Regions from separate parts of the Paenibacillus sp. FSL E2-0190 genome, predicted to be linked through region 2. Evidence: a T-box and tRNA genes for the amino acid it is inferred to sense, from the RefSeq annotation. Region 2 holds a T-box; the other holds one or more tRNA genes.
The links. A T-box is a leader RNA that pairs with one kind of tRNA and senses whether it is charged. The one in region 2 lies ahead of argS (arginine--tRNA ligase), so its partner is inferred to be a tRNA-Arg.
Positions count from the first base shown of each region.

Region 1: it has a tRNA-Arg gene. The T-box ahead of argS (arginine--tRNA ligase) is inferred to sense a tRNA for this amino acid. The anticodon was not compared.

Region 1 is NZ_CP150306.1:182,364-187,298, reverse strand. It holds gene gap (type I glyceraldehyde-3-phosphate dehydrogenase) at 1-327, opposite strand, end outside; gene NST25_RS00915 (sugar-binding domain-containing protein) at 441-1,493, opposite strand; tRNA gene NST25_RS00910 (tRNA-Arg) at 1,762-1,836, shown strand; gene clpP (ATP-dependent Clp endopeptidase proteolytic subunit ClpP) at 2,030-2,626, shown strand; gene NST25_RS00900 (GDSL-type esterase/lipase family protein) at 2,716-3,354, opposite strand; gene NST25_RS00895 (DUF4163 domain-containing protein) at 3,466-4,569, opposite strand; gene NST25_RS00890 (SIMPL domain-containing protein) at 4,696-4,935, opposite strand, start outside.
Region 2 is NZ_CP150306.1:5,679,384-5,684,318, reverse strand. It holds gene NST25_RS25025 (cellobiose phosphorylase) at 1-244, shown strand, start outside; gene argS (arginine--tRNA ligase) at 303-2,168, opposite strand; T-box leader at 2,209-2,427, opposite strand; gene NST25_RS25015 (hypothetical protein) at 2,677-3,036, shown strand; gene NST25_RS25010 (collagen-like protein) at 3,082-4,728, shown strand.

The sequences.
Region 1 (4,935 bases), 1.5 Mb from region 2:
GTGTTTTTCAGCTGCTTCTTTAGTTGTGAAGAAACCTGTGCACTCAAGTACGATATCAACGCCTAGGTCGCCCCATGGCAATTCTTCAGGGTTACGGTTAGCAAGAACCTTAACTTCTTTACCATTGACTTTGAAGAAGCCATCATGCACTTCAACATCACCTTGGAATTTACCTTGAGTTGTATCATATTTAAGCAAATGAGCAAGCATCTTAGCGTCAGTCAAGTCGTTGATTGCTACCACTTCGATACCTTCTACATTTTGAATACGGCGGAAAGCAAGGCGTCCAATACGTCCAAAACCGTTAATTCCAACTTTTACACTCATTGAATAGTTCCTCCTAGAATTCGTTTTATTTATTCAAAACAGACGGTGAGGTCTGTCATGACAACAATGTTAAGTATGATGCAAGAAGTATGTTATTGCCTGCAATCTAAAAACTACGAAGATAGCTGTAGTTGATTGTCAATTTCCTTGCCTATTTCTACTGCAGCAGCCTCGTCCGTGACGAGAATATTCTCCTGCCCGAAACGCAGCATGGCATGAATGGCTTTGGCCTTGGGTTTGCCTCCTGCAATACCGATGACTTTCTCTGTCCGAATAATATCTTCTAGACGTAGACCCATCGTAAGCATGGTATGGACAACCTGACCCTCTTCATTGAAATAATAGCCAAAAGATTCGGCCACTGCCCCTTCACCCTGGATTTCCGAGACTGTAGCCTCGTCCAGTTTGCGGCGGCGGGTCATTTCAATGGCATCCCCAATCCCATGTACAATAATACGCGAACTACGGATGGTTTGTACAATCTCTCCAATATTAGAGTCAAGTGCCAGCGATTGGTATGCATCCCCGCTAAGCAAATCAGGGACATGCAACAACCGGTAGTTGGCTCCAACCCGCTTTGCCATGGTTGAGGCAATCGTGTTGGCTTGAATCTCCATACTCTCTCCTAATCCTCCACGCGCCGGAACAAACCAAGCGTTCTTATAGGAAAGGGACAACGGCGGTGCCAGTTGATCAGCCATATCGGCAAGCGTCGATCCACCTGTGACGGCAACTGTATCATCTGCGCGAAGTATACTCAGCAGCGCTTTCGCACCCGCTCGGCCAAGCTCTCGTTTGGTGAACGGCGATGACTCACAATCACCCGGTACTACAATAACTTTATCCAGACCATACGTTGCTCGAATTTTCTCTTCCAGCTCATCCAGACCAAATAGGCTCTTAACAACCGGCTCTAGCAAATCAAGCAGTCTACGTCCAGCAGCGCTAATGCGCATGCCAACACTCTCGATCTCAATAAGCCCTTGCGATTTCAGAAGATCCGTCTCGGCACGCAGTACCCGCTCAGTCATATCTAGCGAAGCGGCTAGCGTTCTGCGCCCAATAATATCGGACAGCATGATCTGATGAAGAATCGTGTACCGTCTCTTAAGGGTTTCCATGAGATCAGGCAGAAGCTGCTTTTGGATATCTAATAAATTACGCATACTTTCACTCCTGCAACTTCGTCTTCCTCTATTCCCTTGTTCATGGTCTCAAAACGTCCCGGGTAAACTTTTTAAGTCCCACCCATATTCTAACCAAATATTGCTCGAAGCGCAAGTCTTCCGAGAGTAGAATTCTCAAGCGCTTGTCTTCTTATACATTAATAAGGTCAGAAAAAGATATAGCGCCCGATGCCTGTCCCTAGAGCGCTTGTCCAGTATTAATATTACATTGCAATTGTGTAAAAATTGTATTATAATCATTTTTGTTGCGCCCGTGGTCCAATGGATATGACGTAGGCCTCCGAAGCCTGAGATCCAAGTTCGATTCTTGGCGGGCGCGCCATTAATTTCATTTTTGCACATAATTTAGTAGTGCCTATACTACTACTTAACCAAAGAGCCGCTTGTCGGCTCTTTTTTTTGAATATAAGTTTGACTTTCTTTGACTTTTTGTTTGAATTTGTTTATCATGTGGGTAATACGGCAAGAGTAAAAATGAATACATTTGAAGAACCAATATCAAGGAGGTTTTCCACGTGAGTTATATTCCTATGGTAGTAGAACAGAGCAACCGCGGCGAGCGCGCTTATGACATCTATTCCCGCCTGCTGAAGGACCGCATCATTTTCCTTGGAACGGAGGTTAATGACGTGGTAGCCAATTCTATCATCGCACAAATGCTGTTCTTGGCTGCCGAAGATCCTGACAAGGACATTCACCTTTACGTGAATAGCCCAGGCGGTTCCATTACTGCAGGTATGGCTATTTTTGATACAATGCAGTACATTAAACCAGACGTTTCCACCATCTGTGTGGGGATGGCAGCTTCCATGGGAGCTTTCCTGCTAAACGCTGGCGCCAAAGGCAAACGCTTCGCACTGCCTAACAGCGAGATCATGATCCACCAGCCTCTGGGTGGTGCTCAAGGTCAAGCAACGGACATTGAAATCCGTGCCCGCCGCATCCTCAAATTGCGCGATAAGCTGAACCGTATTCTAGCAGAACGTACGGGTCAACCTCTAGAACGTATTGAGAAGGATACAGATCGCGACTACTTCATGACTGCTGCAGACGCGGCTGAATACGGTATCGTAGATAAAGTAATCGAGAAGACATTGCCTAGCGGTGTGTAAGCTATAAAGTAAAAATATAAAGAGGCTGTGCTCTATCCGTTATGGTTAGAGCACAGCCTCTTTATATTTTATAGAAGACCTAAATCCAATTAAGCCAGCCCGCCATAACCTAGCGCATCCAGCTTCTCGGCAATTACGCGATAACCCCGGCCATTCGGATGCAAATGATCGATGGATAACAGCCCTCTCTCATTTCCTGCGAACTCACTGTAAATCGAAGCAAATCCACATACTCGGCTGCTGTACTGTGCTGCGTATTGATTAAACTGCCTGACCCACTCTGTCGCACCAACCACCTGAGGATAGGGGTTATATAATCCCACAATTCTAATGATAAAAGGTCTACGCGTCCTTGCCTTCAATTGTATAAGGATATTCATAATTGCAGAGAAATTTTGTTTGCATTCCTGAAGCGATCTGCGCAGTTCTGCGGATAAGTTGCCTTGCTGTCTTGCTGCTGATTTGGCCGCGTGAATCAAATCATTACCACCGATAGACACAGTGATGATATCGGCTTCTCGAACGGCTTCACGCATCATGGAATTTCCGCGCAGCCGCTGCTCCAGCTCTGAAGTAGTCATTCCGTTCACGCCTAAATTCGTAGAGGCTACAGTAGTCCGCAGTCTCCCTTCTGCCATTCTACGGTAAACCGGAACAAAACCGTTACCTGGCAGAGCACCAAATCCAGTCGTCAAGGAATCGCCAATTGCAGTATATTGGTAGCCCATAGCTCTCCCCCGTTCATAAACTAGTTACTCCCTTTAGCATATGAACAAGAGACAACTCTGGTAAGGGGAAGATGTCTTGTGCCGACATTAGCGGAGACGAAGCATTTCCATTTATTTTATGCCAGCAAACGGGCTACTGCCATCCGGCAAAAGCTCTTTGAAACTAAAAGTATACTCAGGGAAGCCTGCAGCATACGCTGTGTACTCATATAATTGGAAGAACAGAACAACCTTGTCGTCCTTCAGATAGAAATATTTCTCCGTATTCAATCCGTTGAATCCTCCCAAATAACTATCCTCTGCCTTCAGCAGCTTGCTCAGCTTTGCATTCAGCTGTTTTTTGTAGTTTGGATTAGCTCCAAACAGGTCGCCCAACAGTAGACGTTTACCATCCTTAAGCGAGAAGGTGAAGGCTTCACGGTTAGTCATTCCATGGGCGCCGCCCGTATCACTATACTGATGCATCACTATGCTGATCACACCATTCTGATTGTAGGTCACTACATAACCTGAATCATAGGTGTATTTGGGCTCTGCTCCATCTCGATCGGAGATATCCTGTTCTGCACCCGCCGCGAATTTCATAACACTTTCCTTCAAAGTATTATTAATAGCTTGTTGCGCACTGGAGTTGCCCAATCCACTGATCTTCGGATAATCAAGCTGAATATAAGCTTCTGCCCGATCTTTAGCATAAGTTTCCGTGGTTACCGTCAGCGCGTTCTGCGGTCTGTTCACCACATTCAGCCTACTGGCGGCCCGACTCCAATCTACCTTATAACCCATATAATCATTTAACAATCCTGATGGAACATAGAGGCGATTATTAATTAACTTCCCTTCATACTCTCGAATGAAATAGTTGTTCACCCAAACAGAAGTACCGTAGCTGGATAACATCAACTTAGCCTTGGCCGATCCTTTTCCAATCATGTACGCATTTTCCTTCTTATCATACACAAGCGGTAATCCCAACACATCTCGCATAAAAGTTAGGGGAATCCAGGCCAGTCCTTCCTTCAAAATACCTTCCTGCAACGAATTTATCCCGTTTGCCTTTAAAACGATACGCGAATCAATAGCTTTATTCTCCGTTTTACTAGCTGCTGCATAACCCGTTTCGCTGGGCAGCAGGCCTCCAACAAACAATAAACCTGCTGACATCAGACCTATGCCCCATTTGCGCGCTGATTCTTTTGAAATAATATTCATCATCTTATTTTTCCTCTCCTTTCCAATTTATTAAACAGAATCGTAGAGAACTTACACAAAAAAAGAGGCGCCCCCCACTATTACTAGTGGAAGATCACCTCTCCTCTCTGCATTCACCTTGTTCTGATACTATTTCAATTCATACATTACGCTCAGCTGAGTTGTAACTTTAACTACTCCGGGTTGCACGGATGTGCTTGCACCAGCATCTGCTGCAGCCATATTCATTTTTAGATTCTGTTCAAAATAAACCGGAGTGATATCGCCATCATTTTGGCTGACCGTGATCACTTGACCCAAGCTGCGTTTAGCTGCCTTAGCAATAGCCCCTGCTTTAACATCTGCATTCGCCATCGCTTTTTCAATCAC
Region 2 (4,935 bases):
TGTTGACCCTATTCTGCCGGAATCGCTGGATGGAATGCACTTTAGTTTTGAATATGCAGGCACTAAGGTAGACTTTATCTATCACCTTACAGGTCGTGAGATTAGTCAAATTACTATCAACGGTACGGAAGTGCAAACAGAAGGTACACCTAACCGCTATCGTAGTGGTGGTGTTCGCATCAAACGTGCGGACTTTGATCGTCTCAGCACGGAAGCTGGAAATGTGATAGAGATTTATAAGTAACATATATATAGAAGGGCAATCTCCGCGTTAAGCGCGGAGATTGCCTTTTTTGTGTTTTTTACATTCGGCTCGGTGTCGGTAACCCAAGCACTTCGAGCACATCTCCCAAGATGTCCTTGAATCTTGAAGTGAGCCAGAGGCGGAATTCGATCGTAGCTGGATCGCCTTTTAGAATCGGACATGCAGAATAGAAGTTGTTGAACAGTGTAGCTAAGGTATGTGCGTAAGTGCAGAGCGTATTTGGCGTTAACTCTATACTTGCTGAATGTAATATCTCGGGCCAGAGGCTTAGCTGTCTTAGCAGCGCAAGCTCTGCTTTTTCCAATTCGGAAGGGAACTGAAGCTGTGCGGCAGCTGTAAGGATTGGGATCGTAGCTTTACTCAAAACGCTTGTCGCACGCGCAAAAGTATACATCAGATAAACTCCGGTATTGCCGGATATTTCGGTAGCCTGTTTGAAATCAAACACGATTTCCGTTCCTAAATTAAACCGTAGCAGATAGTAGCGAATCGCAGCAGTGGCAATCAATCGGCTGGAGAGGCCGTCTTTATCGGAACGTGAGTGCTCAATGTTCTGTTCCATAAGCTCCACCAGATCGCTTAACTTAATCCCGATTCCCTGACGTCCGGACATAGCATAAGAAGATTTGCCTTCTGAAATATCTATACCCAGCTCGGCCGCCGAAGCGGGACTAAGAGATACAACACCATAGCTCACATGATGGAGTTTGTCTGCTTGCTCGTTATAACCTAGTGCCCCTAAGGCTTGCTTAACCATCTGTTGTGGATATTCCTGTCTGTAATCGATCACATTGATGACTCTGTCCGCCTGCCCATAAGATTCTTGGGTTCCAGTTAATCCAGTTGTCCATAAACCGGACGAGAATTCGCTATAGGAAAAATCTTTGGTCAAAAGACCAAATTTCCAGAGATGATAGGCAATATCTTTGGCTGTATACGTTAAAATCCCATTCGAACGCACCAGCACCTTATCGAGCTGATGCTCCTCTGAATCCGCTCCAATGTTAGCCTCTGTTCCTTGCTTCAGCACCCAGCAGCCTGCGAGTTTACCTTCAGTCTCTTGTACAAAAACGGCTGTCTGCTTCAGTAGCTCAGCTGCGGCTGCCCAAAATCCCTCTTTTAAAATACTGCTCTCCCATACCAGCAAATCATAATAAATCCCAAAATGTTTCATTTCCTCTACATGCTCTCTAACGATGCGTTCAGCTACAAGGTTGCCCAGCCAGGCTTCGTTACCGCCCCCTAGTTCAAGTGAGTGGAGTATATCAGTGCGCTTGTGTGTCATCTCTGGGTTCAGCGCATATTCTTTGTTCACTTTGGCATAAAGATCCCAGCAAAAATCACCGAAACGTTGGTGTTCCCCTTCTAAAGGTATATTTAATAATCCAACAACTGTATCCGCCAGCTGATTGCCGAGATCATCAATGTAGTTATGGACCTCTACGTTATACCCAGTTCTTTTCATAATTCTGACTAGAGTATCGCCGATACAGGCGTTTCTTAGATGACCTACGTGAGCGGCTTTGTTGGGGTTGATAGAAGTGTGCTCGATGATGACTTTTTCGCCAGTGCTGGCAGGCAGTTCAAAGGAATGTTCAGCCCAGCTTTGCCAATTCATATACAAATTGATAAATCCGGGAGCAGCGACTTCAACTTTTTGTAAAAGACCGGCGAAGCGCCCTTGGAATTGAAGTTCTGCTTTCACTAATTCTGCTATGACCATTGGGGATTTTCGTAAAGTTTTGGCTAGCTGCATAGCGATATTGCATGAATAATCACCATGTTCTAGATTTGCTGGCTGTTCGATCAGAATGGCAATGTCCTCTGGATAGTCAGCTCCTAAGGTATTGAATACACGTTGTACACTGTGCTCGATTCCGTCTTTGATGATTTGATTTAACATGGTATACCCTCCTTTGAAAATACAAAAAAGCCCTCGTCTCAAAAGAGACGAGGGCTTTAGCGCTCGCGGTACCACTCTCGTTGCTGAACAAGTTGTTCAGCCACCTTACGGGATAACGGCCTTCAGCCGGGACTTCCTACTAAGGTTCAGAAGTCCATCTCACGGGTGCGCTTCATTAAAGGGATCTGTACCGGCTTACACTCTCCCGGTTCGCTGAGGACTAGATCTCGTTAATTACTCTCCCGCTCATCGATGCTTAATTAATTTTTACCAGTATACCTAATATTTCATAAAAAGCAATAGTGGTTAGCTTCTTAACAATCTTGGTTGCTCTTTGTTGTTAGATTATCAGTTTAGTAGATTATAAATTTGGAAAAAGAAGGCTGTCTTGTTATAGGACTAGCTGTTCCTTTGCACAACAGTCCACACGCTAACTCAAGCCAAGGAATATTACTATACGGAGCCACTAATCTTTCAATTTGTAGTGGAAGGGAGGAGTGAATAAAACATGGCTATTTTTTCTACTGGACCTATAGATAACAGCCCGATCCTAGGGGTCAGACCGTCGCAACTGGTAACCGTAAAAGTAGTTAATCGGGATTCTCTTAATCCTTATAATCTAGTTATTCAAGGTTTCCTTCTTAACGGATCAAGAACGATGTATGTGAATGAAACAGTAAATCTAGCACCTAATCAAGTTTTAACTAAGAACTATTTTGCCGACTTGGACGCATTTGAATTTGTGTTTACAACAGTAGAAGCAGTTGAAGCAGAGGTTGGGATTTCAGTCTGGGGAAAACAGAACTCGGGGGCATTGGTAGATCCTCATCGCATAGTTGCGTGGGAGAAGCAGGCAGTATTAATTTAATAATTATTTTTGTGACACAGTTAACGTTAAAGGAGTGATGAGAAATTGAGTTATTTATCTACCGGACCGATAGACAATAGTATGGTAGGGGGTGTAAGACCTACTCAGCATGTTACTGTCAAAATTGATAACCGAAGTGACATTGATTCATCAATGGCTCTTGTTCAAGGATACTATATGGATGGGACAAGAACTTTATATGTAAGCGAGCTGATAAATGTAGCACCTAATGAAGTTATAACACGTGATTATTATGGCGATTTTGATGCGTTCGAATTTATTTTTACAACTACAAGTCTGGTAGATGATCCGATTCAAATCTCAGTATGGGGAAAAAATAGCGTTGGCCAGATTGTGACTGCCCATCGACTTGTACATGCAGAATTGCTTGGTGTAACGCAAGGAATAACTGGCGCGACCGGGGCGACTGGTGCAACGGGAGCGGATGGAGCAACAGGAGCAACGGGAGCGACCGGCGCAGGAGAGACTGGAGCTACTGGTGCAGATGGAGTGACTGGGGCGACTGGTGCAACGGGAGCGGATGGAGCAACTGGAGCGACTGGAGCAGGAGAGACTGGGGCAACAGGTGCCGATGGAGCTACAGGTGCAACAGGAGCCGATGGAGCAACGGGTGCAACAGGAGCGACCGGAGCAGGAGAGACTGGGGCGACAGGAGCCGATGGAGCTACAGGTGCAACAGGAGCCGATGGAGCAACGGGTGCAACAGGAGCGACCGGAGCAGGAGAGACAGGTGCAACAGGTGCAGATGGAGTGACTGGTGCAACGGGAGCGGATGGAGCAACGGGTGCAACGGGAGCAGACGGAGCAACCGGGGCGACCGGAGCAGGAGAGACTGGGGCAACAGGAGCAGATGGAGCTACAGGTGCAACAGGAGCAACGGGAGCAGACGGAGCAACGGGAGCGACTGGAGCAGGAGAGACTGGGGCAACAGGAGCGGATGGAGCAACGGGTGCAACGGGAGCAGACGGAGCAACCGGGGCGACCGGAGCAGGAGAGACTGGGGCAACAGGAGCAGATGGAGCTACAGGTGCAACAGGAGCAACGGGAGCAGACGGAGCAACGGGAGCGACTGGAGCAGGAGAGACTGGAGCTACAGGAGCAAACGGAGTAACTGGTGCAACGGGGGCGACTGGTGCAACCGGAGCGGATGGAGCAACAGGAGCAACGGGAGCGACCGGAGCAGGAGAGACTGGGGCAACAGGAGCAGATGGAGTAACTGGTGCAACGGGGGCGACTGGTGCAACCGGAGCGGATGGAGCAACGGGTGCAACGGGAGTAGACGGAGCAACCGGGGCGACCGGAGCAGGAGAGACTGGGGCAACAGGAGCAGACGGAGTAACTGGGGCGACTGGTGCAACGGGAGCTGACGGAGCAACGGGTGCTACAGGAGCGACCGGAGCAGGAGAGACAGGGGCAACAGGTGCAACAGGAGCAGATGGAGTGACTGGTGCAACCGGAGCGGATGGAGCAACGGGTGCAACGGGAGCAGACGGAGCAACCGGGGCGACCGGAGCAGGAGAGACTGGGGCAACAGGAGCAGATGGAGCTACAGGTGCAACAGGAGCAACGGGAGCAGACGGAGCAACGGGAGCGACTGGAGCAGGAGAGACTGGAGCTACAGGAGCAAACGGGCGACTGGAGCGACCGGAGCAACCGGAGCGACAGGAGTAGCTGGAGCAACCGGAGCAACGGGAGTAGCTGGGGCAACCGGAGCAACGGGTGAAGCTGGAGCGACTGGAGCAACGGGAGTAGCTGGGGCAACCGGAGCAACAGGAGTAGCTGGTGTAACCGGAGCAACGGGTGAAACAGGAGTAACCGGAGCGACTGGAGTAGCAGGAGCAACGGGGGCAACAGGAGTAGCTGGTGTAACCGGAGCAA